One region of the Vibrio tasmaniensis genome, then DNA from elsewhere that is predicted to be linked to it. Evidence: predicted binding sites of a transcription regulator. Region 1 holds the regulator's gene; the other holds the start of a gene.
What was found. The regulator PurR, encoded in region 1, represses purine synthesis genes. The targets are predictions, from matches to a motif close to TNANGNAAACGTTTNCNTNA.
Positions count from the first base shown of each region.

Region 1 (7,730 bases):
CAGCATTTCAACTTGCTTCTCATTGACTTGAGAGGGCATGGTAAATCAGACAATATACTTAAAGATCTGATTTCGAACCGTTATACGTTCAAATCAGTAACGCTCGATATACTTAAAGTGTTAGATCATCTAAAAATCCGATCCGCACACTTTGTAGGCATGTCTTTGGGTACGATTATCGTTCGCAACGTGGCTGAATTGGCGGCAAGCCGAGTACGTTCTATGGTGCTTGGTGGTGCCGTTACTAAACTTAACACTCGTTCTCAAGTCTTAATCAAATTAGGAAACTTGAGTAAGCACATCATTCCTTATATGTGGTTATATAGCCTTTTTGCTTATGTTGTGATGCCGCAAAAAAGTCAGAAAGAATCACGTCACCTATTTATCCGCGAAGCTAAAAAGCTGTGCCAAAAAGAATTTAAACGCTGGTTTATTCTCACGGCTGATGTCAATCCATTGATGAAGTATTTTAAAGACAGAGAGTTGCCGATTCCGACTTTGTATTTGATGGGGGAGCGCGATTACATGTTCATCAAGCCGGTTAAAGAAATGGTCGAAGCGCACGAGTCGAGCGAGTTGGTAGAAATTGCCAACTGTGGGCATGTATGTAATGTAGAAAACCCTGAAGAATTCAATCAACAATCTATCGCTTTTATTCAAAAGCAAATTCAGTGATTCTCTAGGTCCTTGATCAGAACATACTTGAATAGAATTGAAATAAAAACGGGAAGCTAATAATAGCTTCCCGTTTTTTGTAGGAGGAGGTATCTAACCGAATGGTTTATGGTCTTTAGAGCTTCCCTATTCAGGTGAAGCAGCACCACACTGCCAACAAGAGCCAAATTGGGCTTCATTAACTTCATGACACTTTCCACAACGCCACTCTTCATAGATGATCGAATCTTGCTGTTTTTGGTAGTCATTGACGATCGTACGGGCTTTGCTAGCGAGCTCTGGCTCATATAACCATACGTAAGGGTCTGTATCCTCAGTAAATGGGATTTCCCCTTTTAAACCAAACAAACCCTCACCACGGACTTCACACGCAATATTCTCACTTTCTAACAATCCACAGATGATATGAGCTTCTGTCGGATTCGATGCACTGAAGATTTTCATTGAAATAGAACCTTATTTGGCTGCATGCATTATTTAGCTATATAAGTTATTTAGTTATATTCGCTACTCAGCGACAGGTGCTGAGCGAAATTTATTCATCAACCATTTGGCAATAATTGGGAACACACCCAGCAAGGCAAATGACAACAGTACTGAGGGAGACACGATACCCGAAAGTGAATCAATTTCTGCGAGTTGAGTTCCGGCATTCAAGAAAACGGCAGTACCCGGCAACATCCCGATTTGACTTGTAATGTAGTAACGACTCACCGACATCGGTGTTAGACCCATCAACAGATTAATAAGGAAGAATGGGAATACGGGAATTAGACGCAGAGAAAACAAGTAAAATGCGCCGTCTTTTTCAACGCCTTTATTGATGGTGGCTAGCTTGTCACCAAACTTGGTTTGGATCCAGTCACGTAACAAGTAACGGCTACTTAAGAAGGCGAGGGTTGCACCAATGGCACTCGCGAAAGACACCAGTAGTAAGCTGTTCCAGAAACCAAACAGCGCAGCCCCTAACAGCGTAACAACGGCAGCGCCAGGAATTGAGAAAGCCGTAATCATGACATACGCGACAAAGTAAATAGCGGCAGCGGCAATGAAATTGCTCTCGATGTAGTCATTTAAAACAGCTTGTTGGGCTTTTGCATTTTCAAGCGTGAGGTACTGGCCAAAATTGACGCCTAACAAGACGATGGTTATGACCAACACAACACCCAATATCATTTTCTTACTCATTGGTACTTCCTCTAAATTTTCAATGCATACCATTAGTTTTTCAATGTATACCATTAGTATAGATAGACAGGCAAAGCATAGGATAACTTTCACCAGATATAAAAAAAGCCGCAAAAATGCGGCTTAGTTATCTAGATAATTTGCACTGACAATGTTAGTTGACGCTATTGATAAGCTCTTCACGACGTTGCTGCGGTATAACAGACCAATGTGTACCATTGATCGCGCCTTCTAGTGCCCACAGCAGTTCAATACTGACAGAAGACGCATGCGATTCTTTGATGGCGTTAAATGCGTTTACAGAGCCAGATTCATATAAACGTTCTACAGAATCAATTCCTGCCTTTTTCAACATCCGCTCAGTGGCGAGTCGAAGATTAGGCAGATCTTTGAGTCGAGTTGGTTTAGCAGAAGATTGTTCAGCTTTCTCTTCTTTAGCAAAACCTAGAGACGTAGTCGCAAGCTGCAAGATTTTTTCTTGGTCTTGCCATAAGCTCTCAGGTAAAGCGAAATATTTAGTAACGACAGGGAAACCACGTTTTTTGTAGACGTAAGGTTGAAACCCTTGTTGTTCGAATTGTTGTGTTGTGCATTTGTCAGCTCGTATATGCAACTGGTCATTCACAACCAGGGCAAACATTGTGTCATCAGCAAAAAGCCCGAATCCACCAAACATTGAGCGTGACTTAATTTTTCCTAGGGGCTCAAATAATTTCATTGAGTCCTTTAGTATCGGTTTATCCATGTTATTTATCTCGGTGTATTTGAACTACGCCACCAAATAAGCAGGTCCGAGAGATTAGCAAAATGTTGCAATTAAATTGTCAATAGGCTGTAAATTACTAAAGTATTAGTAGTTACTGCATTTTGCCATCGGTAACCCCGCTACCATACCAACGAGTGGTTTAGGCCGGAAGCTTTGCGTCCCACTTTTTCAAGTGGTTTGCCCTGTGCGTGACTGGGTTATTAGAATAAAGTTTTTGTTGAATTAGGCTCACACTTCTTATTTCAAAATGTGACGTTGCTTCAATTAATGATCTTTGAATTATGCATGCAAGTGCACTTTGTTTGTTGAGAAAAAAAACGCACCTAAAGGTGCGCTTGATTAAACTAAACTCATTACATCAATTAATTTAACGTTTTAACTGTACTTCGCTCAACAATTTCAGGGTGCATTTCGAAGACGCGTTTTTCGTGGTCTTTGTCTTTTATACGCTCTAGTAGTATTTCGAATGCATTTTTACCAACACGGCGCTTAGGTTGGTGAACCGTCGTTAACGGTGGAGAGAAGTATTCAGCCAATTCTATGTTGTCGTAACCGATCACTGAGATATCTTCAGGAATACGAATTCCTTTTTCTTGCAATCGGCTCATCAAGCCTAATGCCATGGTGTCGTTAAAACAGAATACAGCAGTAGGGCGATCTTCCATCTCGATGATTTGGTCGGCAGCAATTACAGCTGTGTCACACTCAAAGTTGCCTTCAATGATCATATTATCATCACCGGCAATCTTTGCTTCATTGAGTGCGCGTTTGTAACCGGCGATGCGCTCAACACATGCTGCTTTGTCTAAGTGGCCACTTAAACATGCGATCTTGGAGTGACCGCGCTCAATAAGGTATTTGGTTGCTAGGTAGCCACCTTCTTCAGAGTTATCGATGATCTTATCAGCCTGAGAGCTTTCAGGGCCCCAGTCCATGATAACTTTAGGGATGTCTGCGTGACGGTCTAACATCTCTCTTAGTTCTTCAGTTAGGTCAGAACACATAACTAAGATGCCATCTACACGTTTCTCTGCAAGCATGCGAATGTAGTCACGTTGCTTTTCGTAGATACCGCCCGTATTACACAAAATCAAAGTGTAACCTTGACGGTAGCAGTAGCTCTCAACACCATCAATAACTTCAGAGAAGAACAGATTGGTTGATTGAGTCACTAACATACCGATAGTGCGTGTTGTATTGCACTTCAGACTACGAGCAACGGCACTTGGCGCATAGTTAAGTTCGTCTACGGCTTTATTAACTTTTTCTTGAGTCGCTTCAGCAACAAAGCGAGTTTTGTTGATTACGTGAGAAACGGTTGTTGTTGATACGCCGGCTAAGCGTGCGACATCTTTTATAGTGGCCATGTTTTTATCCTAATTAGAAGCTACTTTCCCAAAGTACGGAATGAAGTAGCCGTTAAGCTACCTAACTAAGAGCTTAAATTTGTAGGGCTCTTTGGGTACTAAAGTGCTAAAAAACAAAAAACCGCTATTGAGCGGCTTGTATTAACACCAAAATGCTCTGAACTTTACTAAGTGTAGCATTTCGTGAATGTTTCATATTTTATCGTTTGCGGTCACAATTTTAGACTGACTAGAAATTACTCGCAATAAAATTCACCCAGAAATCCGGGTGAATGGTCACAATTCTATTGAATTTATTTATCGATTCGTCAAAAAAGCTTATTCGCCAGCTAGGTATTGAGTGTCCAGTTTACAGAATGCCAATAGCAGAGATGAGACTGAAGCGTAGAAACCGAATGGGTCAACGTCATGACATTTAACGTTGAACTTTGGTACCCAAGTAAGCAGTTGCTGTTCGATAAATTGTTGTTGAACTGCGAAGGATTTTTCTAGTTCTTCTTCAAGCTCGGTTTCGTTCGAACGAATGATGAGATTACCTAGAAAGTCGAGTTCGATAGCAATGTGATCAGCTGGCTCTTTTAGGTCTTGGTTAACCACTAAGTTGTGTTTAGCCATGATCTCTTCCATATCTTTTGCTGGCTTATCGTTTAAAAGGCCAGTCTTGCCGATATACATAGAAGCGTAAGGAAGTGCGCCATGTTTATCTGTTTTTAAGAACAAGTCACAGAAGTCAGCAGACAATTCTAATTGAGCATCTTCACGTGTTTGTAGACGGTTTAGTGCATCCACTAAGCTATCAATCGCCGGCTTTAGTGTTTCATTTTCGCCTAAGCCTGTAAGGAAAGAACGAATTTCAACAGAGTGGTAGTGATCAAGTTCTTCTTGAGTGAGCTCTTTAGCGAACAAGCGTGATAGCCACCAGTATATTTCTGCTCTTTGCTCGTTGAACGCTTTCGTATCTTTCATTTCTTAGATCCTGATTGAGTCTTGTGGTGTGTGTATACCGAGCATCGTCAAGTGATTTGGGTATAGGTACACCAAGGCTGAATAACAAGGTTATTTGCGAAACGCAAAGTGACTCGTTAGTAGTAATACCTATATTGAATTGCGATGGGCGACAAATAGCAAGGTTTAAGATTGTCTTGTATCAAAAAAAAATCATGTTTCTGGCTTTTATCTTCTGTAGTACTAGAATTGTTACGAGTTATGAATAGAATGGTCAATGAAACTATTAAATAAGAAAAGTGGTGTAGATGAGCTATCACGTATTAGTCGTAGAAGATGATGTGGTAACCCGCAGTAAACTGGTTGGATATTTCCAGAATGAAGGTTACACAGTGAGCGAAGCTGAAAGCGGTGCTCAAATGAGAAAAATGTTAGAAGAAAATAACGTTGACCTCATTATGTTAGACATCAACTTGCCAGGCGAAGATGGATTGATGCTAACTCGCGAATTACGCAGTCAATCAGACATTGGCATAATTTTAGTTACTGGACGCACGGATAGCATTGACAAGATCGTTGGCCTTGAAATGGGCGCTGATGATTACGTTACTAAACCTTTCGAACTTCGCGAGTTGTTGGTTCGAGTTAAAAACCTCTTGTGGCGCATTTCGGCGGCTCGTAAGACAGCAGCGGTTGCGGTAGAAGAAGCAGGAGACGAATCTGTGGTTCGTTTTGGTGAGTGGACGTTTGATATACCTCGCCGTGCATTAAGTAAGAATAACGAGCCGGTGAAATTGACCAAAGCGGAATATGAACTGTTGGTTGCGCTCTCTTCTTACCCTAACCAAGTTTTAAGTCGTGAACGTATCTTGAATATGATCAGCCATCGAGTGGACGCGCCGAATGACCGCACTATCGATGTATTAATTCGCCGTATGCGTGCAAAAATGGAGTTTGATCCTAAGAACCCACAAATTTTTGTGACGGTTCACGGTGAAGGTTACATGTTCGCTGGTGACTAACTTTCCTTTGGATACCGACTATAGTCAGTAACGATACTTGAAAGTAAAAAAAACCGAGACATCAATGATGCCTCGGTTTTTTTGTTACTGAACTTTTTAATTGTTTATCATCGGAGTACTGCTCTCGACAGGGTCATTACTTGTGTCTAGCCAATCTCGCAAGCTTTGCCAAACTAATCCCATCGTCTCATGCCAATAGCGCTCAGTCTGCTCGAGATAGATAGCCTTAGGCATATACTTATTCCATGGTTCAACAATGCCTTCTTGTGCAAGGTAGTTGGTTGGTGCTGGTAATGGTTTCATGCCCGCGGCATTGAATTCATTAAGGGCGCGAGTCATATGGCTCGCTGATGTCACGAGCACCATTTTCTTATTCTTAACGAATGCAGCGGCTTGGCGAGCTTCTTCCCACGTATCTTTCGCAGTTTCAAGCAGAATGATATCGGGTTTTGCCACGCCGAGTGCTAGCGCTACTTTAGCCATCATTTTTGCGTTGCTCACCTCAGTGCCTGCGCCATAACCAGACAAAATGAGTTTAGCTCCGGGGTAAAGACGTAAGATACGAATCCCTTCACTTAAGCGCATCAGACCGGTGCGGCTAAGTTCTGATGTTGGTGGGATTTGGTCATCAACAACGTGACCACTTCCAAGAACCATAATGTAATCGACGGTATCATCGATAGGTAAAAAAGCGGTGTGTTGCCTTTCCATTGGCATTAAAAGTTGACTAGAAACAGGCTGGAAAGCGATTAGGAAAATACCACAGAGGGCTGAAAGGGTAATTAGGCAACCTGTCTTCCTTTTTGCAGTAAACATCACTAGGGCTAAACCCAGAAAAGCGAGAATTAACATTGCTGGCAGTGGCATCAGTAACGAAGACACTACTTTTTTCAGCTCAAACATATCCGAATAGTCCGAAAAAACATCACTTAGTAGTAAAAAGAGACATCGCCTCTTTATTCCTGAAATTCCTGTGACAGAATAGCAGGCACGATAGGACATAATAACTCAAGTAGCCGTGACTGAAGACCGTAATTTCGACGATATTGCCCACAAATTTGCAAAAAACATATACGGCTCTGACAAAGGAGAGATCCGTCAGTGCATCGTATGGGAAGATTTAGAACAAGCTTTGAGCAAATTTGAACAATCCGCTTCGCCGCTGCATATACTTGATGCCGGAGGTGGGCTTGCTCAAATGTCGCAAAAAATTGCGACACTAGGGCACAACGTTTCTCTGTGCGACCTCTCTTCTGAAATGTTGAAGCTAGCGGAAGAAAGCATCGCAGAAGCAGGTTTACTCGAGCAGTATCGTTTTATCCATTCTCCGGTACAAAAAGTGGCAGAGCATCTCGAAGAGAAAGTCGATTTTGTGATGTTTCATGCCGTAATGGAATGGTTAGCAGACCCTAAACAGGCTCTTGATTTGTTGTTGGGACAAGTAAAACCCGGTGGCATTGCCTCGATAATGTTTTACAACCACCATGGTTTAGTCCTGAAAAATGTGATTTGTGGCAACATTCCTCATGTATTGAATGGGATGCCACATCGAAAAAGGTTTAAGCTGCAACCACAAAAAGGCTTGAGGCCTGAAGAGGTTTATCAATGGATAGAAGACGCTGGTTTAGATATCTGTGGTAAATCAGGCATTCGCTCTTTCAGTGACTACATAGGTAATATGGAGTACATGGGCGATTACCAGTTCGAAGATGTGTTGGAACTAGAGAAACAGCTATGTCGCCAAGAGCCATATCTGTCGCTAGGTCG
Region 1 covers NZ_AP025510.1:1,183,922-1,191,651, forward strand. The annotation lists gene OCV44_RS05530 (alpha/beta fold hydrolase) at 1-675, shown strand, start outside; gene OCV44_RS05535 (putative signal transducing protein) at 802-1,119, opposite strand; gene OCV44_RS05540 (TVP38/TMEM64 family protein) at 1,183-1,863, opposite strand; gene OCV44_RS05545 (TfoX/Sxy family DNA transformation protein) at 2,018-2,608, opposite strand; cyclic di-GMP riboswitch class I at 2,736-2,821, opposite strand; gene purR (HTH-type transcriptional repressor PurR) at 2,992-3,996, opposite strand; gene torD (molecular chaperone TorD) at 4,315-4,962, opposite strand; gene torR (two-component system response regulator TorR) at 5,250-5,963, shown strand; gene elyC (envelope biogenesis factor ElyC) at 6,060-6,866, opposite strand; gene cmoM (tRNA uridine 5-oxyacetic acid(34) methyltransferase CmoM) at 6,982-7,730, shown strand, end outside.

Region 2 (7,730 bases), 1.3 Mb from region 1:
TGTCTTAGAAGAGGCAGCCTGTCTTTCACATCACCCCAAGCATCAGGATCACCGCCTTGCGCTTTGGTTAAGCGACGTGCATCCATCATGTGACCGTAACCTACGTTATATGATGCGAGGGCAAACCAGATCTTTTCATGTTGAGTAATAGAGTCAGGAACTCGATTCACGATACGACGTAAGTATTCCACGCCACCTTGTACCGACTGTTTAGGGTCAAGACGATTGGTTACACCTACGCTCTTCGCGGTTGGCAGCGTCAACATCATCATCCCACGAACACCGGTTGGAGAACGTGCTACTGGGTTCCAGTGTGACTCTTGGTATGCCAAAGCGGCGATTAAGCGCCAATCAAATTCTTGCGAGTATTGCTGAAACAGTGGCGACCATTTTGGTAGCTTGCTGTCCAATGCACGGATAAAAGCACGAGTATCAACGTAGTCAAAAGTACCAATGTGACCGATGTACTTCTCTTCCAGTGAAGCCAGCTCACCAGATTGTTTAAGGTTACCGAAGAACTCAATCAGCAACGCATACAGGCTTTCATCTTCTGAACGTTCTAAGTACCAAGAGATAGGTTGGTCTTCAGTAAGTTCGAAAGCAAGAGCCACATCAGGGTATAAACGCTGTGCCAAGGAAAGCTCAATGGAGTCTGCAACGGTAAACAGTCGCTCTCCGGTTGATACTTCTTTTAGCAGGTCATTGATGTCTGCATTACCGACCGCATCGTAGATAAAGTCATCGTGTGTGTTCTGTAGCTGTTTTAATGTTGGTTCAAAGTGTGAGTCTTTCACCACAACCAAAGATGGCGTCAGTGTTTCATTGGATGCCGTTTCTTCTGATTCAGTTTGTTCTTTTACAAACTCGGCCTGACGATCGTTCTCAAACTTGATCAGCTGATCGAGGTTTCTTGGTCGCCATTGACCTTTCTTGTACACGACTTGTTGGCTTACATAGTAATAAGCAGGTGCAGCGCGATACGCACGTGTCAGGTTATTGTTTTGTGTTAATCCGGTCGCGATAAGATCGATTTCGCCTTTCTTCAACGCAGGGAATAGGCCGGATAAGCGGTATGCAGGTTTAACCTCAAGCTTTACACCGAGCTCTTTAGCAAACTCACGAGCCAACTCGTAATCTAAGCCAGCAGGGCCATCGGGACCAATGTAATAAGAGAGTTGGTTATTCAGTGTGCCGACACGCAGAACGCCGCGATCTCGTATCTGTTCAAGAACACTTTTAGGTTCAGACTCAATCTGACATCCAGTTATCCCGAACAGAGCGATAGCGAGCAAAAGGAATTTAGACGAAAAGATCAGCGTAATTTTATGCATCAAAATGAAATCTCGAAAAGTGGAAGCCCCTTTATACCAAACCCCGCAAGGCTGGCAAAGCAGGTTTATTTAAACAGTTGTAAAAGTGCTGATAAATGCAGCAAAACTGTCATTTATATCGTTAGATGAAAAAAATAACGCAAACGGTTGCTTTTGGTGTTACGTCACAAAAAGAAATGCTTTATAATGCGCTCGCATTGAAGAGGTGGAATCGGCATAGGTTTGTTAACCTTCGGGAATAGCTTCGAAGAAAACAGTTAGGTTGTTCCTATAACCCACTGAATTTATTCCAATATCACCTTAATCAACTGCATAAGAGACCTAAGCACATGAGAATTTTGCGTGGCTCCCCAGCTCTATCTGAGTTTCGTGTTAACAAGCTTTTAGAGCTTTGTCGTGAATTAAGCTTACCTGTAACAGGTATTTACGCTGAGTTTGCCCACTTTGCTGATTTAACGGCAGACCTAGATGCGTCTGAAGTTGAGAAGCTAGAAAAGCTACTGACTTACGGTCCAACGATTGAAGAGCATGAACCTGAAGGTTTATTGCTGCTTGCAACGCCACGTCCAGGCACTATCTCGCCTTGGTCTTCAAAATCAACTGATATCGCACACAACTGTGGACTGGCTAAAGTGTCACGTCTAGAGCGCGGTACAGCTTTCTACATTGAAACTTCTTCTGAACTTTCTGAGCTTCAACTTGTTGAGCTAAAAGCAATCCTGCACGATCGTATGATGGAAGTGGTTTTCACTGACTTCGAATCGGCAGCGGCACTATTTACTGTTGCTGAGCCTGCTCCTTACGCGGAAGTTGACCTATTAACTGGCGGACGTAAAGCGCTTGAAAAAGCAAACGTTACCTTAGGTCTTGCGCTTGCAGAAGATGAAATTGATTACCTTCTTGAAAGCTTCACTGAAAAGCTAGGTCGTAACCCGACTGATATCGAACTAATGATGTTTGCACAAGCGAACTCAGAGCACTGTCGTCACAAGATCTTTAACGCTGATTGGACTATCGATGGCGTTAAACAAGAAAAATCATTGTTCAAGATGATTAAGAATACTTTTGAAACGACACCAGAACACGTTCTGTCTGCTTATAAAGATAACGCAGCAGTAATGACAGGTTCTGAAGTGGGTCGTTTCTTCCCAGATCCAAAAACTCGTCAGTACAACTACCACCAAGAGAAAACACACATCTTGATGAAAGTTGAAACGCACAACCACCCAACGGCAATCTCTCCATGGCCGGGCGCATCAACAGGTTCAGGCGGTGAAATCCGTGATGAAGGCGCGACAGGTATTGGTGGTAAGCCAAAAGCGGGTCTAGTTGCTTTCTCAGTATCTAACCTTAAGATCCCGAACTTCGTTCAACCTTGGGAAACTGACTTTGGTAAGCCGAGCCGTATCGTTACTGCTCTGGATATTATGCTTGAAGGCCCTCTTGGTGGCGCAGCATTCAACAACGAATTTGGTCGTCCAAACCTACTAGGTTACTTCCGTACTTACGAAGAGAAAGTAAACTCTCACGCAGGTGAAGAAGTACGTGGTTACCACAAGCCAATCATGCTGGCTGGTGGTCTAGGTAACATTCGTGATGATCATGTTCAGAAGAAAGAGATCCCAGTAGGTGCAAGCCTAATCGTTCTTGGCGGTCCAGCAATGAACATCGGCCTTGGTGGCGGTGCTGCATCTTCAATGGATTCTGGTTCTTCTTCTGAAGACTTAGATTTTGCTTCTGTACAACGTGAAAATCCAGAGATGGAACGTCGCTGTCAGGAAGTTATCGACCGTTGTTGGCAGCTTGGTGATGCGAACCCAATCGCATTCATCCACGATGTGGGCGCGGGCGGTATCTCGAACGCACTTCCAGAGCTAGTAGACGATGGCGAGCGTGGCGGTATCTTTAATCTACGTGACGTACCAAACGATGAGCCGGGCATGAGCCCACTTGAGATCTGGTGTAATGAATCTCAAGAGCGTTACGTTATGGCGGTTGCTGATAAAGACATGGCAACATTCGACGCGATTTGTAAACGTGAACGCGCACCATATGCAGTGGTTGGTAAAGCAACTGAAGAGCGTGATCTTAAATTAGAAGATTCTCACTTCGACAATACGCCAATCGACATGCCAATGGACATCCTATTAGGTAAAACACCTAAGATGCACCGTGATGCGAAGACGCTAAAAGCAAACAATCCTGCGATTGACCGTTCTGGTATCGAACTAAACGAAGCGGTTGACCGTATTCTTCGCCTACCAACAGTGGCAGAGAAAACATTCCTTATCACTATCGGTGACCGCTCGGTAACAGGCCTTGTAGCTCGTGACCAAATGGTTGGCCCATGGCAGGTTCCAGTTGCTAACTGCGCAGTAACTGCAGCAAGTTACGACTCTTACCACGGTGAGGCAATGTCTCTTGGTGAGCGTACGCCAGTAGCACTACTAGATTTCGGCGCGTCAGCTCGTCTAGCGGTTGGTGAAGCAATCACTAACATCGCAGCGACCAACATCGGCGATATCAAACACATTAAATTGTCAGCTAACTGGATGTCTCCAGCAGGTCACCCTGGTGAAGATGCTGGTCTTTACGAAGCGGTTAAAGCCGTCGGTGAAGAACTATGTCCGGCACTGGGTCTTACTATCCCAGTAGGTAAAGACTCAATGTCGATGAAGACCAAGTGGGAAGAGAACGGCGAGCAGAAAGAAGTCACATCTCCGCTATCTCTTGTTATCACTGCGTTTGCACGTGTTGAAGATGTTCGTAAGACGATTACGCCACAACTTCGTACAGACAAAGGCAACACGTCACTGGTACTTATCGACCTTGGTAACGGCAAAAACCGCATGGGCGCAACAGCACTTGCTCAGGTTTACAAGCAGCTTGGTGATAAGCCAGCAGACGTAGACAATGCAGCGCAACTAAAAGGTTTCTACGAAGGCGTTCAAACGCTTGTAGCGAACGACCAAGTTGTCGCTTACCACGATAAAGGCGATGGCGGTCTATTCGTTACTCTAGCTGAAATGGCTTTCGCAGGTCACTGTGGTGTTAATGCAAACATTGAAGCGCTAGGTGAAGACACACTAGCAGCACTATTCAATGAAGAGCTAGGTGCGGTAATTCAGGTTCGTAACGACGACCTAGACGCAGTTATTTCTACGCTTGCAGCTAATGGCCTAGAAGCGTGTTCACACGTAATTGGTTCTGTTGAAGCATCTGACGAAGTAGTGATTAAGTCAGGCGCAGACGTTGTAATCCAACGTAACCGTACTGAACTACGTACTATCTGGGCTGAAACTACGCACAAGATGCAAGGTCTACGTGATAACCCAATCTGTGCAGACCAAGAGCACGAAGCGAAGAAAGACAATTCAGACCCCGGTCTGAACGTGAAACTAAGCTTCGACGTAAATGAAGACATTGCTGCTCCTTACATCAACACGGGCGCTAAGCCTAAGATGGCAATTCTACGTGAGCAGGGTGTTAACTCTCACGTTGAAATGGCAGCAGCATTCGACCGTGCAGGCTTCGAAGCGACTGATATTCACATGAGCGACATCCTAACGGGTCAAGCGGTACTAGAAGAGTACAATGGCCTTGTGGCTTGTGGTGGCTTCTCTTACGGTGATGTACTAGGCGCTGGTGAAGGTTGGGCTAAGTCGGTTCTATTTAACGACTCGACTCGTGACCAATTTGAAAACTTCTTCAAGCGTGAAGATACTTTCTCTCTAGGTGTGTGTAACGGTTGTCAGATGTTGTCTAACCTACGTGAACTAATCCCTGGTGCTGAGTACTGGCCGCGTTTCGTTCGTAACGAATCAGAGCGTTTTGAAGCTCGTTTCAGCCTAGTTGAAGTTCAGAAGTCAGATTCTGTATTCTTCAACGGTATGGAAGGTTCTCGTATGCCAATCGCTGTTTCTCACGGTGAAGGCCGCGTAGAAGTACGTGACAACGACCACCTAAACGCGATTGAAAACTCAGGCACAGTTGCTCTACGTTACGTTGATAACAACGGTAACCAAACGCAGCAATACCCGAACAACCCGAATGGTTCGCCAAACGCTATCACAGGTCTAACGACTACCGATGGCCGCGTAACTATTATGATGCCTCACCCAGAGCGTGTATTCCGTACGGTTGCTAACTCTTGGGCTCCAGAAACTTGGGGCGAGAACGGCGCTTGGATGCGTATGTTCCAAAACGCACGCAAGAACATTGGTTAATTGAGTTAATCAAAAACAGGGTTAATCTGAACTAAGGTTAACCCTGACGAAAAACAAAAGCGCAGGCCAATTGGTCTGCGCTTTTTTGTTTGTGTGTGGGATTTGTTGCTTAAATTTTATATGAGTGATTATATTACTAGTTTTTTAGTTATTTTAAGGCGTGTTGTAAATGTGTAATGCTCACAATCATTTACCAGGTTGTAATTGTGGTTATGGTAGAGGGCGTAATAGCTCTTTTAGTTATCGGGGTTATCAATCATCCCCAATAGAGAGTAAACCTGAAAAAGATAAAGCAGAAGTATTTTCACCATTATTAATTCGAATGGAATGTAACCAGTGTGGTAAGTCTGTGTATTTCTATCGTTCAAGATATAATGGTAGAGTTTTTTTTGATTCATTAGGTAAGCCTTGGCCAAAGCACTTATGTTTGTCTAATGATAGTGTGAAGACAACTAACGATAACTTTTTTGATATCCTCTCAATGCAAGAGCAGAATAATCTATATACTAAAATTACAGGTATACATAAAGATGAAGTAATTTGTTTGACTGTGCAGACAGAAGTACTCAACAAATATAAAATTAATATCAATAGTGAGTTGAAGTTAGTTAAAAATAAATACTCTGATAAGTTAATTTACATGGATCACTTGAAGAGAAAAATTGAGATTAGATGCCAGTAGGGATTTATAATCAAAAAAAGCCGCAGGATTTAACCCCTGCGGCTTTTGGCTTTCTATTTACATAGAACTCTAGGATCTAACGATTAGTTGTTGCTGTGTAGCTCGCTGTTCAGTTCAACAGCAGACTTGTTCGCTAGACATTCGATTTGACCAGTGATCGAGTTGCGACGGAACAGAAGATCAGAAACGCCAGCTAGGTCACGAGCTTTAATGATTTCTACTTCGTTGCCTTCTTTATCTAGCATGCGAACTTTCGTACCCGCAGTCACGTAAAGACCTGACTCAACCGTACAACGATCGCCCATTGGGAAGCCAAGACCTGCGTTTGCGCCTAGCAGGCAGTTTTCGCCGATAGAGATAACCATAGTGCCGCCACCAGAAAGCGTACCCATGATAGAAGCGCCGCCGCCGATATCAGAACCGTTACCCACAACCACACCAGCAGAGATACGACCTTCAACCATGCTTACGCCAGTAGTACCTGCATTGAAGTTGATGAAACCTTCATGCATAACCGTTGTGCCTTCACCCACATGTGCGCCAAGACGAACACGAGAAGTATCAGCAATACGAATACCTGTTGGTACCACGTAATCCACCATTTTAGGGAACTTGTCTACGCAATCTACAGACAGAGCACGACCCGCTAGGCGAGCTTCGATTTGACGCTCAGCCAGCTCAGGAAGATCGATAGGGCCTTCGTTAGTCCATGCGATGTTGTGCAGTAGACCGAAGATACCGTCTAATACCGTACCGTGTGGTTGTACTAGGCGGTTAGAGATAAGTTGTAGTTTTAGGAAACCTTCAGCAACTGATGCTGGCTTCTCGTCAGTCGCAAGAACAACAAGAACAAGAGGTTGCTCAGATGCTGCTGCTTTTTCTGCGAAAGATGCGTTTGCTGCATCGTCGTTTGCTGCGAATGCTTTCGCTAGTTCTGCGCTTTGTGCAGCAGAGATTTCGATAGCTTGGTTGCCTTCAGTGTAACCCGAAACTTCAGCCACAGCCGCTACAAGAGCATCGCTTGGGTTTAGAAGTGGGTTAGGGAAGAACGCTTCAATGATTTTATTGTCGCGGTTTTTGGTTGCCGTACCGAAGGCTAGTGAAAAGTAAGCCATGTTGAATCTCCATGTGTTGAGTCTTGATTTTGCTACTCCATAACAACGGCTCGAATAACAAGCGCTGCCGTTAGCAAAGTTAATTTAATTGCGTTCATCATAAAGAGAGCGCCCTCGTTATGAAAGGGCGCATCGGGATAAAGTCTGTAAAATGATATTGCTTGTCTTTCTGGAGATAGTTTTCTGCAATGAGAAAATGCTGTAGAACAACACAAATTGGCTCGTAATTTAATCAATACTCTCGTTTTAATAGTCTTCTCTAAACAAACAGCGCCTTATAAGCCTGTTCAATCCCTTCAATCAACATCTGCATACCGATGACTGCGAGTATTAACCCCATCATTCGTGTTATCACGTTCAATGCGCTTGGTCCGAC
Region 2 covers NZ_AP025510.1:2,513,082-2,520,811, reverse strand. The annotation lists gene mltF (membrane-bound lytic murein transglycosylase MltF) at 1-1,331, opposite strand, end outside; gene purL (phosphoribosylformylglycinamidine synthase) at 1,661-5,557, shown strand; gene OCV44_RS11300 (hypothetical protein) at 5,727-6,239, shown strand; gene dapD (2,3,4,5-tetrahydropyridine-2,6-dicarboxylate N-succinyltransferase) at 6,323-7,354, opposite strand; gene OCV44_RS11290 (MarC family protein) at 7,614-7,730, opposite strand, start outside.
Region 2: purL (phosphoribosylformylglycinamidine synthase) is a predicted target of PurR. The motif match lies at 1,467-1,486, and genes of this name have one in related genera.